One region of the Paenibacillus hexagrammi genome, then DNA from elsewhere that is predicted to be linked to it. Evidence: riboswitches for the same ligand, from Rfam matches in the RefSeq annotation. Region 1 holds a riboswitch; each other region holds the start of a gene.
The links. Region 1 has a riboswitch for cobalamin ahead of L0M14_RS04455 (energy-coupling factor ABC transporter permease). Riboswitches for the same ligand answer to the same signal wherever they lie in the genome.
Positions count from the first base shown of each region.

Region 2: another riboswitch for cobalamin. It lies ahead of cobJ (precorrin-3B C(17)-methyltransferase); the one in region 1 lies ahead of L0M14_RS04455 (energy-coupling factor ABC transporter permease).
Region 3: another riboswitch for cobalamin. It lies ahead of nrdI (class Ib ribonucleoside-diphosphate reductase assembly flavoprotein NrdI); the one in region 1 lies ahead of L0M14_RS04455 (energy-coupling factor ABC transporter permease).

Region 1 covers NZ_CP090978.1:977,043-983,788, reverse strand. Annotated here, with positions in the region: gene L0M14_RS04485 (MDR family MFS transporter) at 1-931, shown strand, start outside; gene lepB (signal peptidase I) at 998-1,519, opposite strand; gene L0M14_RS04475 (aldo/keto reductase) at 1,683-2,606, shown strand; gene L0M14_RS04470 (energy-coupling factor ABC transporter ATP-binding protein) at 2,637-3,467, opposite strand; gene cbiQ (cobalt ECF transporter T component CbiQ) at 3,467-4,216, opposite strand; gene L0M14_RS04460 (energy-coupling factor ABC transporter substrate-binding protein) at 4,213-4,497, opposite strand; gene L0M14_RS04455 (energy-coupling factor ABC transporter permease) at 4,494-5,261, opposite strand; cobalamin riboswitch at 5,423-5,612, opposite strand; gene L0M14_RS04450 (hypothetical protein) at 5,701-5,901, opposite strand; gene L0M14_RS04445 (copper resistance CopC/CopD family protein) at 5,936-6,746, opposite strand, start outside.
Region 2 covers NZ_CP090978.1:3,356,470-3,363,215, forward strand. Annotated here, with positions in the region: gene L0M14_RS15200 (precorrin-8X methylmutase) at 1-370, opposite strand, end outside; gene cobK (precorrin-6A reductase) at 374-1,150, opposite strand; gene L0M14_RS15210 (sirohydrochlorin chelatase) at 1,147-2,268, opposite strand; gene cobJ (precorrin-3B C(17)-methyltransferase) at 2,312-4,042, opposite strand; cobalamin riboswitch at 4,216-4,422, opposite strand; gene L0M14_RS15220 (hypothetical protein) at 4,463-4,693, opposite strand; gene L0M14_RS15225 (DUF1361 domain-containing protein) at 4,721-5,191, opposite strand; gene L0M14_RS15230 (guanylate kinase) at 5,528-6,109, shown strand; gene L0M14_RS15235 (hypothetical protein) at 6,172-6,594, opposite strand; gene L0M14_RS15240 (CBO0543 family protein) at 6,675-6,746, opposite strand, start outside.
Region 3 covers NZ_CP090978.1:1,118,444-1,125,189, forward strand. Annotated here, with positions in the region: gene glnA (type I glutamate--ammonia ligase) at 1-66, shown strand, start outside; gene L0M14_RS05060 (NADPH-dependent FMN reductase) at 198-749, shown strand; gene L0M14_RS05065 (mismatch-specific DNA-glycosylase) at 886-1,407, shown strand; partial or broken gene L0M14_RS05070 (NUDIX hydrolase) at 1,404-2,023, shown strand; gene thpR (RNA 2',3'-cyclic phosphodiesterase) at 2,335-2,925, opposite strand; gene serC (3-phosphoserine/phosphohydroxythreonine transaminase) at 3,065-4,153, shown strand; cobalamin riboswitch at 4,546-4,759, shown strand; gene nrdI (class Ib ribonucleoside-diphosphate reductase assembly flavoprotein NrdI) at 4,891-5,250, shown strand; partial or broken gene nrdE (class 1b ribonucleoside-diphosphate reductase subunit alpha) at 5,237-6,746, shown strand, end outside.

The DNA.
Region 1 (6,746 bases):
TTACCCATGGCTGTCTTGGCAAATTATTGGTTTGATTGTAGTTGCCCTAATATCACTTGTAGCTTTTGCCATTATCGAAAGCAGAGCACAAGAGCCTATTCTTCCCGTGCGTTTGTTTAAAAACAGAACATTTACTACGATCAATGGTGTCGGTTTTCTAATGTCCGTCGGGATGTTTGGAGCCATCATGTTCGTGCCGCTATTTATGCAAGGTATCGTTGGAATCAGCGCTTCTGCATCCGGTACCGTCATGACGCCTATGATGGTCACCATGATTATTGCAAGTATGGTGTCCGGCCAATTTATCCACAAGGTCGGTGTTCGCAAGCAAATGCTGCTCGGTATGATTGTAATGGCAGCAGGCTTCTATTTATTGTCTACCATGGGAATGGATACAACCAAGCTAACGGCTTCCAGTTATATGCTTATTCTTGGATTAGGCATGGGTCTTGTCATGCCGATTCTGACACTCGCTTTGCAAGAAAGCTTTCCGAAATCGGAGCTCGGCGTAGTGACATCTTCAAGCCAGTTCTTCCGTCAAATTGGCGGTACCTTCGGTATGACGATTCTGGGAGCAGTTATGAATCATAAATCAACCGTTCTATTGGAACAAAATTTATCACCGGTTGTGAATCAGCTGCCTGCTCAATCCGCAGAAATGGCAGCACAACTCAATCAGATGATTCACACGAATCCGCAAGGGCTCTACTCATCGCTGCTAAGCCCTGAGATGCTTGCTCAAATGCCTAAGGAATTTGTACTAAACCTGCTTCCAATAGTGAAAAACGCCCTTATCACGTCTCTGCATCAAGTGTTCTACTTCGGGCTGCTGTTCGTGATACTTGGAGCGGTTGTCACTTTGTTCATCGGCCACATTAAAGTATCTGACCGCAAATCAAAGCAGGAGCATTCCTCTCCGGAGCTTGCATAAACAAGAAAGCCACAATACAAACAGAAAGCTCCCCAAGGCTAATACCACGGGGAGCTTTCTTCCTATTTAATCAATTGTGCCGATATGGGTGAGCGGGAACAAGCGAAATACAGCCTTGCCGATTAAGTCCTTTTCCGGAACGAAAGGTGTTTTCCACAGGTGTGAGTCGTAGCTGTCATTCCGATTATCACCGAGAAAGAAGTAATTTCCGGCAGGAACGGTAACCTTCGTAAAGGTATATTTCATCGGGTCCTTCACGTAAGGCTCATCCACCTTCTCGCCGTTTCGGTAAAGCGCCCCGTCTTTGATCTCAATCGTATCGCCCGGGAGGCCGATCAGTCTTTTTACATAACGGTCCTTATTGCCTTCAATAGGGGGCCAAAATACAACAATATCCCCAAAGGCGAAATCTGTAAGAGGCTTCATCTTTTCTACAATCAGCTCATCTTGAAGTTGAATCGTCGGCAGCATGGAGCCTGTAGGCACCGTCATCGCTTGAGCCACATACGTGTTGATGACCAGTGCAGCTATGACGGAAATCGCTACACTCGGAACCCATTCCTTGACAAACGAGAGTATTTTGTTCATACGATTCTCCTTTACTGAGCAAGTTTTCATGCGCTTTTCTCAGCGTAAAGGAAATGGGCAACACAAACATTAATGCAGGATAAAAATTGTTTCACTCGTTTTGACAATGATTCGCCAATATCGTTTAATGAACTTGGACACCCTATAAAGGAGCGTGTAAACGATGAAGTATCGTAGACTTGGAAAAACAGAATTAAAGGTTTCCATCGTTGGCGTCGGCACATGGCAATTTGGCGGGGAATGGGGATTGGATTACACCCAAGACGAAGCAGATGCCATTCTGGATAAAGCCGCGGAGCTCGGCATTAATCTCATTGATACGGCGGAATGCTACGGCGATCACTTATCCGAATCATTCATCGGCAGTTATTTATCCAGACGCAAGCGTGAAGATTGGATTGTAGCAACCAAGTTCGGACATCACTTTCACGAACGCTTTACAAGAACGGATAATTACACAGCTCAAGACGTTGTTAAACAATTGGATGCTTCGCTTAAAGCGCTTCAAACGGACTACATAGATTTGTATCAATTTCACTCAGGGCCAGACTCGGCGTTCGATAGCGATGAGCTATGGAATGTATTGAATGAGCAGGTCAAAGCAGGTAAGGTAAGACATCTTGGGACTTCGATTGGCAGCAACAGCAACATTCATCAAACAGAAGCTTCCACAAGAGTGAATTCCCAGGCTATCCAAGTCGTCTATAACAGGCTTGACCGTGCTCCGGAGGAATTGGTGTTTCCTTCCTGCCAGCAGCAAGATCTAGGTGTATTAGCTAGGGTACCTTTAGCCAGCGGCTATTTGAGCGGGAAATACAAGCCCGGTGCTGTTTTTGACAAAACTGATGTGCGTCATCGCCACGATCAAGAGAGCACTATGAAAAAGCTGGAGGAAGTTCAGCGCATTCAGCAAGAAGAAGTGCCTGCCGGCATGGATATGGCGAAGTGGGCTCTTGCCTGGTGCTTGAAGCATCCGGCTGTGACAACGGTAATTCCAGGCTGCAAAACGCCTGAACAGGTAGCCGCTAATGCAAGTGCAGTAGAGCTTGTCAGTGACAACCATCCTCAGGCGTGGAAAGAGAGCTAATCCCTTCGAATCATGTGTAGAGCATGATATCTAAAGCTTCTCAATCAATTGTTTGAAAGCAGCAAGATCTCTGGGAGGAGCTTGCCCGGCGCGGACATGTTCAGGTAAGGAACGCCACAAGTCCAGCAGCATCGGAAGCTCCAGTCCCAGATCATGCAGCTGATCCCCTCTGCCAAATACATATTCCGGCGTTCCCTGCAGCACACAGGATCCTCGATCCATCACAAGAATCCAATCCGCCCAAGAATAAGCCAGATTCATATCATGCGTCGCCATCACCATGCCGATTCCCCGGCTGTGGATCCGATTCAGTTCTTCGATTAGCTGCTGCTCCGATACCCGGTCCAGATAAGCCGTCGGTTCATCCAAAATCAGCAAGTCGGGTTCAAGCACCAAGACACCTGCAAGCGCTACCCGCTTCTTTTGCCCCAAGCTTAATTGATGTATAGGTGTATCCGACAATTCGCTAAGGCCCATCACGCTTAATATAGCTGCGGTTCTTTCGTTGATTTCCTGCTCTGACACACCTGCATTGCGAAGACCGAAGGATACATCCTCAAGGGGCGTGTTCAAAATCAGCTGCTGCTCCGGGTCCTGAAACACAAGTCCGATCTGCCTACGCAAGCGTTGAATAGACTCCCTCTTGTAAGAAATCTCGCTGCCCTTCCACAACAAACTCCCTTTTGCAGGCTTATGAATACCGATTGTATGAAGAAAAAATGTTGATTTCCCCGAGCCGTTGTGCCCGCATATGGCGGTCTTTTTTCCCATAGGAATCTGCAGGGATAATTCATGAAGCGCATCCGCAGACGTTCCGGGATAGCGGTAGCTGATTCCTCGCGCCTCTAAAATAGCGGTCATCACCTTTCCCCTTTCCATTCAAGCATCCACTCTAACATGATCAAGAGCAATATTCCTAGAAGACCTTCCGTCCAATATCTCAGCGATACTGACTTTCTTGGAGAAATAGGTAACTCTATATGCTCCGTAAAGCCTCTTGATAAGAGACCGAACGACAGCGCTTTATATCTGTACATGGTCTTGGCAAACAACCTAACAATAATCATAGCGGTGTCGCGCAGTCCGTTTGCCAGCCCCCTATGTCCGCCTCGAGCTCGCTGAGCCACAAACATATCATGGGCAGTGTCGGAGAGTACAAACAAGAATCGGTACATAATCATCATAATTTCAATCACTAAGGAGGGTACACGAAGCTTATTCAAGAGCTGCATCCATTCGGAAACAGGCACTGTAAAAACAAGAAACAGCATGCATGACACGCAAACCGTAGTCCGCAACCACAAATGAAGGGCGAGACTCAGCCCGGAGGCTGAAATCAAGAATGTGCCGGCTGTAAACTCAATTAATATACCAGGTAAACTGGCAAGAAAGAAAACACTGGACATCGATAAAAGTGTGAGAAAATATTTTAGCGGTATTCCTGCATAGGCTACAATCCAGACCGACATCCAGAGCAGCACTAGAATTTGTATGAAAGGATGCGCTAGATAAGACAGCAGGAAAAGAATGGCTGCGAAGCTGCTTCTCCACTCGGAAGAAACCGTCCGCAGCTTGTTGTTATAGGATAGGGCATCAATCAGCTTCATCATACGTCTTTATCTCTGGAGGCCCGCCCTTTGAAGACGCCGATGGCATATCCGATGAAGCCGGCTCCAATTGCCGCCTGTAAAGCGAACAGCAGGCTCTCCGTTTCCGAAGGAAGCTCAAACAGCGACGAGAACCACGGCACGTAGGAAGGAGCAAGTGTTTGAATCAAGCCTTCCGCGGCATCGTCCGCCCCGCCGAAGTCCCCGCTTACAAATATAAGAGGCAGAACGGCAAGTAACACGATGATCGCTATTAAAATGAAGGAATGTGTACGGATTTTCATGACTCCCGGACTCCTTTCATCGTACGCTGCAAGATGGATAACTCGTTGGAGCTGTAGGCCTGCAGCCAATTCCAAATTAATACGGTAAGCAATCCCTCGCTAATCGCCAAAGGAATCTGTGTGATGGCGAAGATACCGCCGAATTTCAAAAACGACGCCCATACGCCTCCGTGTTCCGCCGGAAACGCCAACGCCAATTGTATGGATGTAATCACATACGTGGATAGGTCCGCTAGAGCTGCTGCCGTGAAGATGGACAGCTTTTGTTTGCCGGTGGATTTCATCATCACTTTATACGCCCAATAGCCAACGATCGGACCTGCGACTGCCATGGAGAAGGCATTAGCCCCTAATGTTGTCAATCCGCCATGCGCCAGTAATACTGCTTGAAACAATAGCACGATCGAGCCCAGGACGCTCATTGGCAGCGGTCCGAACATCACGGCTCCGAGACCTGTCCCTGTCGGATGCGAGCTGCTTCCGGTAACGGAAGGAATTTTGAGCGCAGAGAGTACAAACGTAAAGGCCCCCGCCAAGCCAAGCATCATCTTCAGCTCCGGCGCTTCCTTTGTAATTCGAATCAGCGAACGCAAGCCTAAGACAAAGAAAGGCAAGAAAACCGCCCACCAGATCAGCACCCATTTCAGCGGGAGAAATCCCTCCATAATGTGCATAGCGTACGCTTGCTGCGGATCATTGAGAAGCAGATACACGGTAAATCCGAAGATGAGCATCAGCGTGCTTAACATTTTTTTGAATGTCATGTTTACAATTTCCTTTCTGTCCATTGAGATAAATGCCTGTAAACCAAAAAAGACCAATCCCTGAAGGATTGGCCGTATGTACGCCACAAAAAGAGCATACGAGTACCGAGAGTCTCGCTGCTAGATTTGCATGGTACACCGCTCCTTTCCACGAAGGTTTGTGGTGTGAACACGATCAGGTAGGTCTCCTGGCTCTCGGATCAACGCTTCCTCTTGTCTTCCCCGTCATGACAACGAGTGACTGGCGTAAGAGTGTACTCCCCGATTACAGTGGCGGGACCGCTCGGGATTTGCACCCGATTCCCTGTTACCCCTTGCTCTCACAAGGGCACCTGATAGTTTCATGATTCACTTTTAAAATACCGCTATCAACAATTCGTCAACATTCCCCATATTCCTGCTTGTTGAGAGAAATAGTTCATGGCTTATAAAGAGCCGGTTACTCTCTTTTGGCAGCCCGGATCTTGGCTTGAATTTCATTCAGCGCTCCGATCAACTGGTCAATCTCTCGCGCTTCCAGCCGCAAGGTGACGTAGCTCGGTGCAATACCGCCATCGTTCACTTCAATAATGGCCTCCTGATCGCGATCATCCCATTTGATTGAGATCAACTCCTGCTCAAGAATGTTGTGCCATGCCATACGCGCTCACCTACTCCTTTCGATGATCAAGCAGCTAATACAAAATAAAATCTTTATGGTACACGGTCTCGTTGTCCTCCGAATCCATTACCCGAATCTCAAGATCCCAGTTCCCCCGCAGGGTTAAGTACGCGCCAGAAACCTTATAGCTGTATGAGGCCAAGTCGCCATACGACTCCAGCTGATCTTCTTCTTTATAAGGAGCGACCGGTACCTGAATGGGCGAAATGTTCTTATCATCCACGTAGTGTAAGATCATTTCGACATGCTTGGGCTCTCCAAGCTTCTCGGGCAGCCACACCTTGGTCACGAAGGTATTGGTACCCTGCACCTTAGGCGTGATTTCAGCAGTCATATGGATCTTGTCCCCCATAACGTGGTACATGAGCGGCTCGTTAGCCGGAATGGGAGCCAAATAAGTGATCAATCCTACAAGCAGAATAATAACAGCCATCAGACTAAAATCAATTTTGACCCAAATGTGGACCTGCCCATCTTTCTTCTTTCTTAACAAAATGCGCAGAATGATACCTGTAACCAGTACCAACACGACGGCGCCAATCTTGGCCAGCATAAATTGACCCCAGCCCGAGTAAAGCAAATAATGCCAATTCGGAAGGAATAACCATATGGATATAAATCCGGATACGACCAAAACAAGAATAGACAAAAATGCCATCCTGGAAAATGCTCGAATGAATGTAGCTCTGTCTTCGGTTTTGCCCAGCCACTTCACCAACAGCATGAGCAGCCCGCCTACCCATAAAGCGGCCGCAGCCAGATGGACAAAGTCAAGTGTAACGGTTACCGCGTACGGTGAAAAGGAAGCGGCGTGCCCGCTAAAG
Region 2 (6,746 bases), 2.4 Mb from region 1:
TAATCGCACGTGTCGTGTTGAGCCTTTTGGCTTCCTCGATGACATCTTGATCGGATATGTATACTTTGACCTCGCCGCCGTACTGCTCGATGCGGGGCTTGCTAATGCCCACCTGCACCATTTGCACGTCGGCAACCAGAATTTTCCCAGAACGAATTGCTTCAACGCCAGCTTCAATTGCTCTGGGATGGAACCGCATGCTTCTTCCCAGTTCAAAATCCGCCGAAGCATGAATTACGCGCTGAACGACCGGATATTGTTCCTCTGTGAAGCTGTGCTCACCAAGCTCTTCCGTAATCATTTCGAAGCTCTTCTCCTCGATTTCCTGCGGCTGAACGGTTAGCGGTTTAAAGTCCGTATGAAATTCCATGGTCTATGCCTCCTTAAAAATAAGCTGTCCGATATGCTGCAGCACACCGTCAAAGTCTGCGTACTGGGTCCCATATTCCAGCCCCGGACGGCCGATCACAATGCTCTCAATGCCCATCTCCAGCGCTGCTTCCAGCTTCTCATCCACCGCGCCTACTTTTCCGCTTTCTTTGGTGATCATCAGTGTAACGTTATAGTGGGCGTATAGCGCTTGATTCAGCTCTTTGGAAAAAGGACCTTGCATCGCGACAATGTTCCTCTGCTCCAATCCCAGCTCTTCGCATTTTTCCATATTGTCCTTGCGCGGAAGCATACGGGCAATTAATGTTGTATCAGGCAGCCCTAACAAGCGCTTCGCAAAAATGCCTAGGGTTTTGCTGCCCGTCGTGAGCATAATATTGCCTCTTCTTTGCGCAGCTTCTTCCGCCGCTGCTTGGTAATCATCGACGATCGTAATGAGACCACTCTGTTCGTAAGTTAGACTTTGGCGCTCAAAGCGAACGTAAGGAACCTTAGCTTCCTGCGATGCCGCTATCGCATTCTTGGAAGCCTCCTCCGCAAACGGATGTGTAGCGTCGACCACGGCACGGATGCATTTATCACGAATGAGCTCCTGCATCTGTTCCGCTGTCAATCTGCCGGTCAGGACAGGAAGTCCTTCCATCTCCATGCTTTTAGCTGCACTGTCAGTAACCACCGTCGTCAGAATTGCATGGCCTTCAGCTCGAATTTGGAGTGCGAGCTCTCTCGCATCGCTTGTTCCGGCTAGGACAAGAATCATATCTTTGTACCCCCAATTTGAACGGGGATGCTGTCTTGCAGCTGTGTATGGTCGTGTTCGTGTTGTTCGCTGTGTTCCTCATGGTGATGATCTTGGACGTGATCACGCTCGTGCACATCCGCATGACGGTGATGATGATTATGTTCAAGGCCAAGATTCTCCTCTTGGTGTTGATGGTGGTGTTCATCGTGCTCTTGGTGATGCTCTTGGTGGTGTTCATGGTTGTGCTCACGATGATGATGATGGTGAACATGTCCATGGTCATGATGGTGCTCATCATGAAGCCCATGGTGATCATGATGATGATCATGGTCGATATGCTTCATCGCTTCCAAACGGTACTGACACATATCGCAGTTCATTTTCACCTCATCCTGGACGGCCTCTAGCGCCCGGCTTATGAGAATTTCCTTCAGAATCGGATGGAAGCCGAAATAGGGAGCAAGCACAAACTCATGGTTTACATACTTCTCGCCGTACCCCTCAACCAAACTTTCCATCCTTTGAATCAACACACCCGTGAACAAGAAGTACGGGAGAATCACAACCTTCTTTGCTCCAAGTCGGATACATCGTTCAACACCTTCATCAATCAGCGGAGCCGTTACCCCGATAAAGGCGGTCTCCACCCATTTGACCTTAAGGCGTTCCCACAAAAGCCGAGAAATTTTGAACAAATCACTGTTTGCGTCTGGATCGCTGCTTCCGCGTCCTACGACGAGGAGAGCCGTGTCCTCTTGCTCCTGCTCCACTTGGATCCCAGAGTCAAGAATCCGTGAGGTTAAGATGTCAAGAATTTGATCGTGAACACCGATTGGTCTCCCGTAGGTGAACTGAACTTGCGGATATTTCAGCTTCGCTTCGTCGATCGCTGCAGGAATATGGATTTTGGCGTGTCCGGCAGCAAATAATATAATCGGTATCACGATCACACGTGATGCTCCTTGCGATATACATCGTTCAATTCCTTGTGAAATCGTAGGCAGAACGAACTCCAAGAAACACGTTTCCACTAAAAAACCATTCATTCTTGCAGAAATATCAGCTACAAATTGCCTGACCTCTTCATTACCTTCTTCATCCCTGCTGCCATGACCAACAAATAAAACTGCATTCATATCTCGTTCTCCTCCTGAACTTCTATTGCAAATGATCCAAGCATTAATCCCCGCAGGCCGCATTTTCGATGACAAAGCCTTGCGCTTCCTGATGTCGGTACCCTTCGATCTCCTTCACCCTCTTATAAAATTTATGGAATCTTTCATTCGGATGTCCTTCTGTCTTGTATCGTTCAACGATTCGCGCTACAAGCTCGACAATCTCTCCTGGCTCGATTCCTTCAGCTACAGGCTGGGCAGGATGCGCGTTTCGTCCCACCGTTTTGCCCCCAAGAAACAAATCAAACTTTTCTTTCCTGTACACGATACCGATATCCTGTTGTACAGCACCGTAGCATGCCATCCCGCATCCGTTAAAACCTATCTTTAATTCTTTGGGAACCTCGAGATTGCCGACTCGCTTATGAATGGCCTCTGCATAAGGAATGGATTCACTTTTTTCCAGATTACAAAAATCACAAGCTTTGATTTGCGCTAGGTCTCCAATAGGAGAGAGCAGAAGTCCCAGCGCTTCAAGCTCCTCTGTTATTTCTACCGGATTCTCCGTTTGAATTCTTACGATCAACTGATGATGCGGCGTGTATTCCATATCTCCGCGATCCCCAAGGATTTGTCCCAAAGCTACTAACTGTGTACTGCTTAGCTTTTTATTGGCAATTCCAGGGCTAACCGCGAATTCAAAGATTGATTTCGTCGCTGTCACCGCCGATTGTACTTGCGTTTGTGCTCGTAGTTCAGCTGATATTAGTGTTTGTGCCTGTAGTTGTGCTGGTAGCTGCACTGGTGCAGCACACGATTCTTCTCCTTTTCCTCGGGAAACGAGTTGGAGCGCCTCCACAGCCAGTTCATGTAGATTTGGCCTTACCTGCAAAGTTTCATCGAACCCCAGCGCCGGAACTAACGGCTTTGTATTCCTTGATTCTCCGATTACCTGTGACGCCTCTTCTTGTGCAAGCGCCCAAGGCTCTGCCTCCGCTTGAAGTCTTTGATGAGGCTTCAGAGGCTGAATCTCTGCTCCAAGCGTATATTTGCGCTGATAGCCTCTTGGCGTAATCATGAGCCCGTCGTAATTTTTAGTGCTTGAATTGCCGATGATGATGGTGGTCAACATGCCAATTTCGTAGTTCAACATTTCAGATAGCGTCGTGACGATGACATGCTCCCGATCCCGATACGCACTCTTGACAATACCTACGGGCGTATCCGGTGAACGATATTGAAGGAGGATTCTCTGAGTCTCCACGATCTGCCTCGTCCTTCTTCCGCTGCGCGGATTGTACAAAGCGATAACAAAATCGGCCTGCCCCGCCGCCTCAACTCTTTTGGCAATGAATTCCCAAGGTGTAAGGTGATCACTGAGGCTAATTGTGCAAGCATCATGCATGATTGGCGCCCCAAGCAGCGAGCCTGCAGAATGTAGAGCGGAAATACCCGGGATGACCTCCACTTCAACCCCTGCAGACCGTGTCCAGCCCTGCTCCATCAGCACCTCATAGACGAGTCCAGCCATTCCATATACACCTGCGTCACCGCTTGATATGACTGCTACCTTCTTGCCTGAATTAGCCTGCCGGACTGCCTCTTGCGCTCTGCTGACCTCCTCCGTCATGCCTGTTCGAACGATTTGTTGTTCTGTGAGCAGGCCTGAGATCAAGTCCACATATGTGTTGTAGCCAATAACGACCTCACTCTCTTGAATCGCTTCGCGTGCCCGCCTGGTCATATGTTCAAAGCTTCCCGGACCGAAGCCGATAATCAGCAACTTCCCTTTCATATCTTCATCCCCTCTCACAAAATTGCCCGTCTAAAACCCAGTTTCACGATATGTAAGCATGAAAAAAAGCACTTCCAACACAGAATCATGTTAGAAGTGCTTGGTTAGCGCGCCAAAAAAGAAGAAAAAAGGAGCAACCGCTCTCTAACACTCCCTAATTCCTCGTAGGGTTTGCAGTGTTGATAAACCAGGCAGGTCTCCTGACTTCGATTACCGTCTCTTCGCGTCTTCCCGGAGCAAACGCTCCAGTGACTTTCGTGCGAAAAGATGCCGAAATAATTCGGCCATCGTTACAGTGGCGGGTCCGTGCCGGATTTTCACCGGACTTCCCTTTTAACCAAATGAAAGGTTCATTTGGCACCTGATTCCAAATATGCAATTAGAAATATCCTATCATCAATACTATCGCTTGTCTACGCATTATTCATAGATTACTTGGTATAAGCCCTCTAGCAAGCTCCTATAATCTAATGGATTATATTCAATTTCGGAGAAAGAAACATGAATCACCTTATTCGACGTTTTTACGACGAAAAAGCTTTTTTCGGTGTTTTCAGGATCTATGTACGTATAGCAATCCAACTGCGTGCTTCCTGTCTTTTGCTGAAGGAATTGCGTAGCTTCCAAACTGTGATTTGCATAGCTAGGCATATTCTGCCCTCCTTCCCAGAAAAGTCGCTATCTTCTATATCGCAGCATGGTATATACCATCAGATAGGAACAGCACATGACGAGCATCATGGCACAGATAAAAATAAGCGAACTGCTTGACTCTATCGTATCCAATGAGTCTTGTACAATCTCTACAGGATCGCTCACAATATCCCAACTATTCCAACGCAAAAAACGTCCCAGAAAAACCCCTATACTGCACAAAAACTGCAAAACGCCGACAAACAGCCACGCGGTACGTGAGCGAAATTTCTCCATGAACATCTCGTGAACAATGTACAATGATAATAATCCTGTTAACAGAGCGGTAAATGCCGTCAGCGCGTTAAGCAATATATCATATTGGATCGGAATTGAGGTTTTTAAGTACGTCAAGTGAACGATGTCAGTAATGATATAAGGGGAGTTGGGATAAAATAGCAGCCAGAATGCCAGTCCAAATAAAATGCCGAAGCGGAAGTCCGCTTTTTTTGCCATGCATATCGTACGACTAAAGCTGCCACAAGCGGGATCCAAGCCAAAATGAGATTAGGCAGAATCAGCCAATGGTAGAGCGTGCTGTGCGACCATATGATCCTTAATAGCAAGAGTAGGACACTGCCGGAAGACGCAATGAACAACGCAAGCACAATTCGCAGTAGCGATTGATTCAATTGTATGAATGATCTTAAATTCAGGGGAAGCCTCTCCTTTCAACATTTTATTATACATGAGAAGCATAGAAAGACGTATTCCTTCTTTAATTTTCGGAATTTTCATACTATAATAAAAGTGTAAGGATGACGCTTTCAACTTTCGATTGGAGGGGGAATCATGATGAGCGAACAACGTGCGCAAGGACTGATCTTTGTGATTACCGGCACCAGCGGTTCAGGACGCAAAACTATTGCCCGCCGCATTGCCGAGGAGCTCGGATTTTCATCGGTTGTCTCTTACACAACTCGAACACCAAGACCTAAAGAAATCGAGGGAACGGATTACAAATTTATATCGAGGAAAGCGTTTATCGATGCGGATATTGCGGGCGAATTCTTTCAAACAGTTGAAATTGACGGCAATTTCTATGGCATCAAACGAGCAGATCTGGAGCAAGCTCTTAGAGAGCATGAGTCCATCTACGTCATTGTCAATCGCTACGCAGCCAACCGGTTTAAGTACGAATTTGGAGACCGGGCTATTCGTATTTTCATCTATGTAAACAAACAAACGATTATGGAACGCCTACTCGCACGCCAAACACCTGCAGACGTAGTCGACAACTATTTGAAACATTATATTGAAGAAGTGTCCTACCGAAAGCAATGCGAGCATGTCTTTGAAAACATAGACCTCCAGCAAACCTCCGAATCCGTACGGACAACCATGCTCAGCTATATGCCAACACCGGCCAATTAGTTATCCCGTTACATAGGAAGAGACTCACCTATTCGATGTAGGTCGAGTCTCTTTTTACGTTTTCATGTTGTAGAACGCTGTTTTTTTCGTAGAGCCATCTTTCCGCCAAGCAAGGACACAGGAATAACGATCAAAAGCCCAATTACCTGATACCAGGTAGCTATGCCAGGGTTTGAAATAAAAGAATCAAATTCAATTCCAGCCCCAATTACACCAATACAAGCTGCATTGATAAGCTCTGCCCGCCTGGCTACCCTTGCTGCCACATAGCCACCGAAGAATGACCACAGCATGCCAACAACCATAAACAAGATCAGCCAGCCGATGTGATTATACACTTGTATTAACTCTTCTTTATCCCCTTCATGAAGAGACAAATATATGCTGCCCATTAACCCCGAAGACATAAATGTCCCCAAATTATCAACGATCACACCTGCAATAATACCTAACAGATGAAACGTTTTCTCCGTTTTCTCTTCCATGTCTTGCTCATACCTCTCCTTGAGACTTGCCGCTGCTTCCCCATCATAACATGGGATACCAGTACATTCCAGTTTTGCCGTCACCCGTGCCTTTGTTCAATCGGTACATTCACAGGCACATCAAACATCCATATCCAGAACACGCATAATAC
Region 3 (6,746 bases), 140 kb from region 1:
GGCGAAGCAAAACAAGTTTCTATCCGCATTCATCCGCACGAGTACTCCTTGTACTTCGATTGCTAATCATAAGTGCTTATTTGATTGCTCTCATAACAGCTGGTTCTTTGGCATACATTTGCCAGAGAATCAGCTTTTTCAATTAGTATTAGGTATTATCTATTTTTAAGAAAAAACGCGATAAAGAGGAGATTTTAATGAAAATTGTCATTGTAGCGGGAAGCAACCGGAAAGAAGCCAGCAGCACGAGGCTAGCCGAATATATCAAGCTGATCATGGAAAGCAAGGGAATCCAGGTTTCTTTTATTGATTTATACAAAACTGCCCTGCCGTTTTACTCACCTGATGAGATTAATGGCGAGCACGAGGGATTGTCTGTTATGAAAAAAGCGATGCAGCAGGCTGATGGAATCGTTCTTTCTTCTCCTGAATATCACGGCAGTATGACAGGTGTGTTAAAGAATGCTCTCGATCACGTAGGCCAAGATCAAATTGGCGGCAAAGCGGTGTTGTCTGTAAGCTCGGCTGGAGGGGCTGTGGGTGTCAGCACCTTGCAGCATATGCAGGCTACAGTGAGGAATTTGCATGGTATTAACTGTCCGGAGTGGATTTCAATTGGCGGCGAACAACGAATCAGCTTTATGGGGCCGTTAGATGAAGGTGCTATGAATCCAAACCTCAAGCTTCGCATTCATAAAGCGATTGACACGTTCCTGCAATTAGCGACAGTGCTTGGAAAACGGGAATAGTTCATAGATGGATATCGCGTATGGTTCGCTATCTGCATTTCTAGATCTAGCTATGGCCATGGGCTACAAATTGAAATTAGCGTAAATACTATACCTTTGAACGCTTTTAAAAGGAGTAGGTTGAATTCAGATGGAATTGGGGCCAATTTCCGACCATATCCGACATCATCTGCGAATCCTGTTTGTTGGGTATAATCCAAGCATTCGCTCAGGTGAAACCGGACATCACTATGCCAATCCAACGAATCGGTTCTATCGAATTCTGCATGCCGCAGGTTTGACCGATAGGCTTTACTCGGCAGCGGAGGATCAAGATTTGCTGGATATCGGCTACGGTTTCACGAATATTGTCGCAAGACCTACATTGACTGCTGCTGAGATCAAACCGGAAGAGTATAAGAAGGGCAGAGAGACTCTTCGTGAAAAAATAAAAACGTTCCAGCCTCGAATTGTTTGTTTTGTCGGTAAGGGAGTCTATGAACAATATAGCGGTCGAAAAGGAATCGTCTGGGGCGCTCAATCGAACCCCGTCGTTCGGTCTAGCATTGAATATGTATGTCCGTCCTCCAGCGGACTCGTTCGAATGAAGTTGGATGAGATGGTGTCGATTTTTAGCGGTATGCGGGCATTCATGGAGAAAGAGGAGGAATGCACATGAACATTCCTTGGCTGGAATGGGCCAAACAAATTCAAGCGATATCCCAAGCTGGTCTGGAATACGGTGAGAACGGGTACGATTTGGAGCGTTATGAGATGCTTCGCAGCATCAGTGTGGAGATGATGAGCTATTTCACGGACACACCGGTGGATAAGGTAAAGGAGCTCTTTGCAAGTGACAGCGGTTATGCGACGCCGAAGGTTGATGTGAGAGCGGTCGTATTTCAGGAGGACAAGATTCTTCTTGTCCGGGAGAAAGCCGACGGCGCATGGTCGTTGCCGGGGGCTGGGCGGATATCGGCTACACACCCTCCGAGGTCGCCGTGAAGGAGACGAAGGAGGAAGCCGGCTACGACGTCAAGCCGGTTAGGCTGCTGGCGCTTCTGGATAAGAAGTGCCATCCGCATCCGCCCTCGCCGAACCACGTCTACAAGATATTTATCTTGTGCGAGCTGGAAGGCGGGGAAGCTTTAACGGATGCCCTAGAGACGACGGGCGTCGGTTTTTTTGCCGAGAACGAGCTGCCGCCGCTCTCGACCGAGCGAAACACCGTCAGCCAATTGCAGACGATGTTTCAGCTAGGACGCGGACCGGCACAGCAGGTGCTGCTGGATTAAGGAATTTGAATGCACCGACGAGCGGTCAGGACTTAGTGGCAGGTTGAAGGTTGTATTTTAATTTAATTAGGAAGATCAGAGAAAGAAAAATTCACTGCTTATTCGAGCAGATTTGCCATGAAAGTATTGCAGTGGCGTACTCCGAATGATTGGCACATTTTCACAAAATCTATACACGGGAATCTGGTTGCCAAGGACTAGATATCAGTCTCTATGTATGGAATCTACATATGGGAATCTACATACCCAGAGACTACAATAAGATCCTGAGTGAGCGTGCTGCTTGCCGCTGTGCAGCAAGCAGCAATTATTTATCCGCCGAGCGGGAATTCGCCGATCGGCTCGTACGACGGCTGCCGGCCCAAGTGGCTGCGGTAGAGGACGATGTCCTCTACCCGCCACGCGGGCCAGACCGCCGCAGGCGCCGCCTGCGCAAGCGCGGCGCGGCGAAATGCCCCCGCCGCTGTGCGGTAGCGGCGGGCCAGCGTGATGTGCGGCCGGTAGCCCCGGGCTTCGGCCGCGAAGCCGTGGCGGGCGCAGGCGCCCGTCACCTCGCGCTGCAGCCTGTGCAGCGCATCGAGGTCGCCGGCGACGCCCGCCCACAGCACCGACGGCGCCGCCGGAGGGCCGAACACGCCGAGACCCTCGGCGTGCAGTGTGAGCGGCGGCTGCGCCGCGGCCAGCTGGCGCAGGTCCTGCGCCAGCGCATCAGTAGCCTCGGCGGAGGTGTCGCCGAGGAAGAAGAGCGTAACGTGGACGTCCTCAGGGTGCGTCCACTTCTGGAAGGGCAGCGCTGTATGGGCGCTGCTTCGCCATGCCTCCAGAGCTGCCTTGACGGGCTCTGGAGGGCGAATGCCGACGAATAGTCGGAAGTCGGCTGATTGTGCTGTCGTATTTTGCATTGATATCCTCCTGATGAAATGGAATTTGCGAACACAGCGGATGCTCTTCAGCTTAGCATTTCCATCTAAGGTTTTACTTGATGCGTGAAGCGAATCTTGCTATCATAGCCATAATACAAAAGCAAAGGTGTGGTTATTCATGGGAAATCGGGCCTACAATTTTAATGCGGGGCCGGCGGCTCTTCCACTCGAAGTGCTGCAGAAAGCACAGGAAGAGCTTGTCGAATTCAAGGGAATTGGCATGTCGATTATGGAAATTTCGCATCGCAGCGCCGAATACGAGCAAGTACATAATGAAACACAGCAGCTGTTGAAGGAGCTGTTCGGCATCCCGGACGGGTATCAAGTTCAATTCCTGCAAGGCGGCGCAAGCACGCAATTCGCGATGATCCCGATGAATTTCTTAAAGTCCGGTAAGGTGGGCAGCTATGTTCTGACAGGAGCATGGGCGGAGAAGGCGATTCAAGAAGCAGGCTTGTTTGGAGAGGTTGCGATCGCGGCCAGCTCCAAAGAACAGAAGTTCATGAAAATTCCTGATTTGAGCGAAATCCAGATTCACCCAGATTCGGCCTATCTTCATGTAACATCCAATGAGACCATTGAAGGCGCGCAATTCCAAAGCTATCCGGAGACAGGAAATGTGCCGCTGATTGCTGATATGTCCAGTGATATCCTTAGCCGTCCGGTAGATGTATCCAAGTTCGGCATGATCTATGCCGGTGCGCAGAAGAACCTGGGTCCATCCGGGGTGACAGTTGTCATCATCAAAGAGGACATGCTTCAAGATCTGCCGAAGACGATTCCGACGATGCTGCGTTACGAAATTCATGGTAAGAACAATTCCTTGTACAATACACCTCCGGTTTATTCGATCTACATGGTCAACCTTGTTCTGAAGTGGATCAAGGAGCAAGGCGGTCTAACTGCAGTTGAAGCAAAGAACCGTGAGAAAACAGGCTTGATTTACAGCGCAATCGATCAAAGCGGCGGCTTCTACCGCGGTCCAGTCGATGCAGGAAGCCGTTCCATGATGAATGTGACGTTCCGCCTGCAGGATGAAGAGCTTGAGAAGAAGTTCATCAAGGAGACGCAGCAAGAAGGCTTTGTCGGACTGAAAGGTCACCGCAGCGTTGGCGGTCTGAGAGCTTCTACGTATAATGCCGTGCCATACGAATCCTGCAAAGCACTGGCTGATTTCATGGTAGACTTCCAAAAGCGTAATAGCTAATTTTGTCGTAGCTTGTAAACGGCACTTAAAAGACTACCCTCGTTCGTACGATCGAACGAGGGTAGTCTTTTCTCTATATCTAGTATGTCAATCCGTAGATTTCCAAAAGATTTGTGACACTCCTTATCCCCACTTTATCCCCAATTCCTCCAGGGAATATCCCCATATATGGGGTGAGAATTTACTGTCCTTCAAACCGGATGAAGCCAGATACAGCAAGGATTCGCTTGAAATATTCATTTGTCAATCCCTAAATATGGAAGGCATTATCCACATATTATGTACTGAATAGTAGGTGGGTTATACCCAACATGACACTATTTTATAGGAAATCTAAGTCGATTTTCTCATTGACAAGCACAATATATTGATATAAATTTGAATCTATCAACTATATATCGTAATGAACAGGTGCTTCTAGTTTCATAGAAACGCAGCAGCTTAATAGGGAAGTCCGGTGCAAATCCGGCGCGGTCCCGCCACTGTTAGGCAGAGCTTACGTCTCACAAGCCACTGGTTTGCTTAGGTTTCTTGGACTGCAAATCGGGAAGGCGGACGCTAGCCATGACGCCAAGTCAGGAGACCTGCCTGTTCGTTGACACACCCCTACGGTTGATAGGAAGGTGTCCTGACTCCCACTAGATGTAGTAGTATGTACTCGTCCATATAGTGGCGTATTCGGTCCTTCAAGCATGCCGAATGCGCCATTTTCATGTGCCAAAAGGAGACAAGTTTCGATGCTGATTGCTTACGATTCGAAGACAGGTAATGTTCGCAGGTTTATCAAAAAAGTAAATTTGCCGGCCGTTCAGATAGATGAAGCGTTGAGGATGGACGAGCCGTTTGTGCTTGTAACCTACACAACGGGCTTTGGTCAAATCCCGGAGAAGGTCTCTGGCTTCTTGGAACGGAATCATGCCAGACTTCAAGGCGTAGCAGCAAGCGGCAATAAGAATTGGGGAGACGGTTTCGCCAAGAGCGCCGACCGTATTGCAGAGAAATACGGAGTTCCGGTGCTGAGTAAATTCGAATTGTCCGGAACACGTCAAGATGTACAGCGATTTGTTCAGGGGGTGCAAGCAATTGCGGCATATTGAGTTAAACAACGAGCTGTTGCAGCGTGGTGCCGATGGCTTCTTTCAATTGGAGAAGGATAAAGAAGCAGTTCGCGTATTTATGGAAGAAGTAAATCACAACAGCATGAGCTTTCCCGACACGGCAAGCAAGGTTCGTTACATGATCGAACAAAACTATTACGAGGATGTGTACGAGAAATATTCGGCATCCGAGGTTGAAGATATATACAAGATCACGCACGACTATCAGTTTGAATTCTCTTCTTATATGGCGGCTTCCAAATTCTATACGGATTATGCATTACGAAGCGATGACAAGACGCAATATCTGGAGCACTATGCGGACCGTGTGGCGATTGTAGCGCTTCATTTGGGGCGGGGTGATGTACATACAGCCAAAGATCTGGCCAAATCCATGATGGAGCAGAGGCTGCAGCCTGCAACGCCTACCTTCCTCAATGCCGGCAAGAGCCGCAGAGGCGAAATGGTATCCTGCTTCCTGCTGGAGATGGATGACTCCCTTAACTCGATTAATTATGTGCTCGGAACCTGTATGCAGCTTTCCAAAATTGGCGGCGGAGTTGCCGTTAACTTATCCAAGCTGCGCGGTCGCGGAGAGTCGATTAAAGGCGTTGAGCGTGCGGCTAAAGGCATTATGCCTGTCATGAAGCTGATGGAGGATGCATTCTCCTATGCGGACCAAATGGGTCAACGTAAAGGCTCAGGAGCTGCCTATTACAATATCTTCGGCTGGGACGTCATGGAATTCCTGGACAGCAAAAAGATTAACGCTGACGAGAAGACGCGTTTGAAGACATTGTCAATCGGATTAATTGTTCCTAATCAATTCTACAAGCTTGCTGAAGAGAACCAACCTCTTCACGTGTTTGCTCCTTATACCGTTTATAAAGCATACGGTCAGCATCTGGACGACATGGATCTCGATGAGATGTATGACGTACTACTCGCAGATTCTCGAGTGAAGAAGAAAGTCGTAATGAGCGCTCGTGAGATGCTGGTAAAAATTGCGACAACACAGCTGGAATCCGGCTATCCATATATTATGAACCGAACGAATGCGAACTTGGCTCATCCGCTGAAACAGATCGGCGCCATCAAGATGTCCAATCTGTGCACGGAGATTTTTCAGCTTCAAGAGACTTCTGGAGATCGGTGACTACGGCGCTGACAATATCATTCGTCGTGATATCAGCTGCAATCTGGCATCTCTTAACATTGCGAATGTGATGGACTTGAAAAAGCTACGCGAATCGGTGCACGAGGGCATGACAGCACTAACGGCTGTGAGTGACATGACGACAGTTGCTAACGCCCCTGGTGTTGCCAAGGCGAACCGGGAGCTGCATTCTGTTGGACTAGGTGCGATGAATCTGCACGGTTACTTGTCCAAGAATCGAATCAGCTATGAAAGTGACGAAGCCAAAGACTTCGTGCGCACCTTTTTTATGGCTATGAACTACTACTCCATTGAGAGAAGTATGGAAATCGCCAAGGAA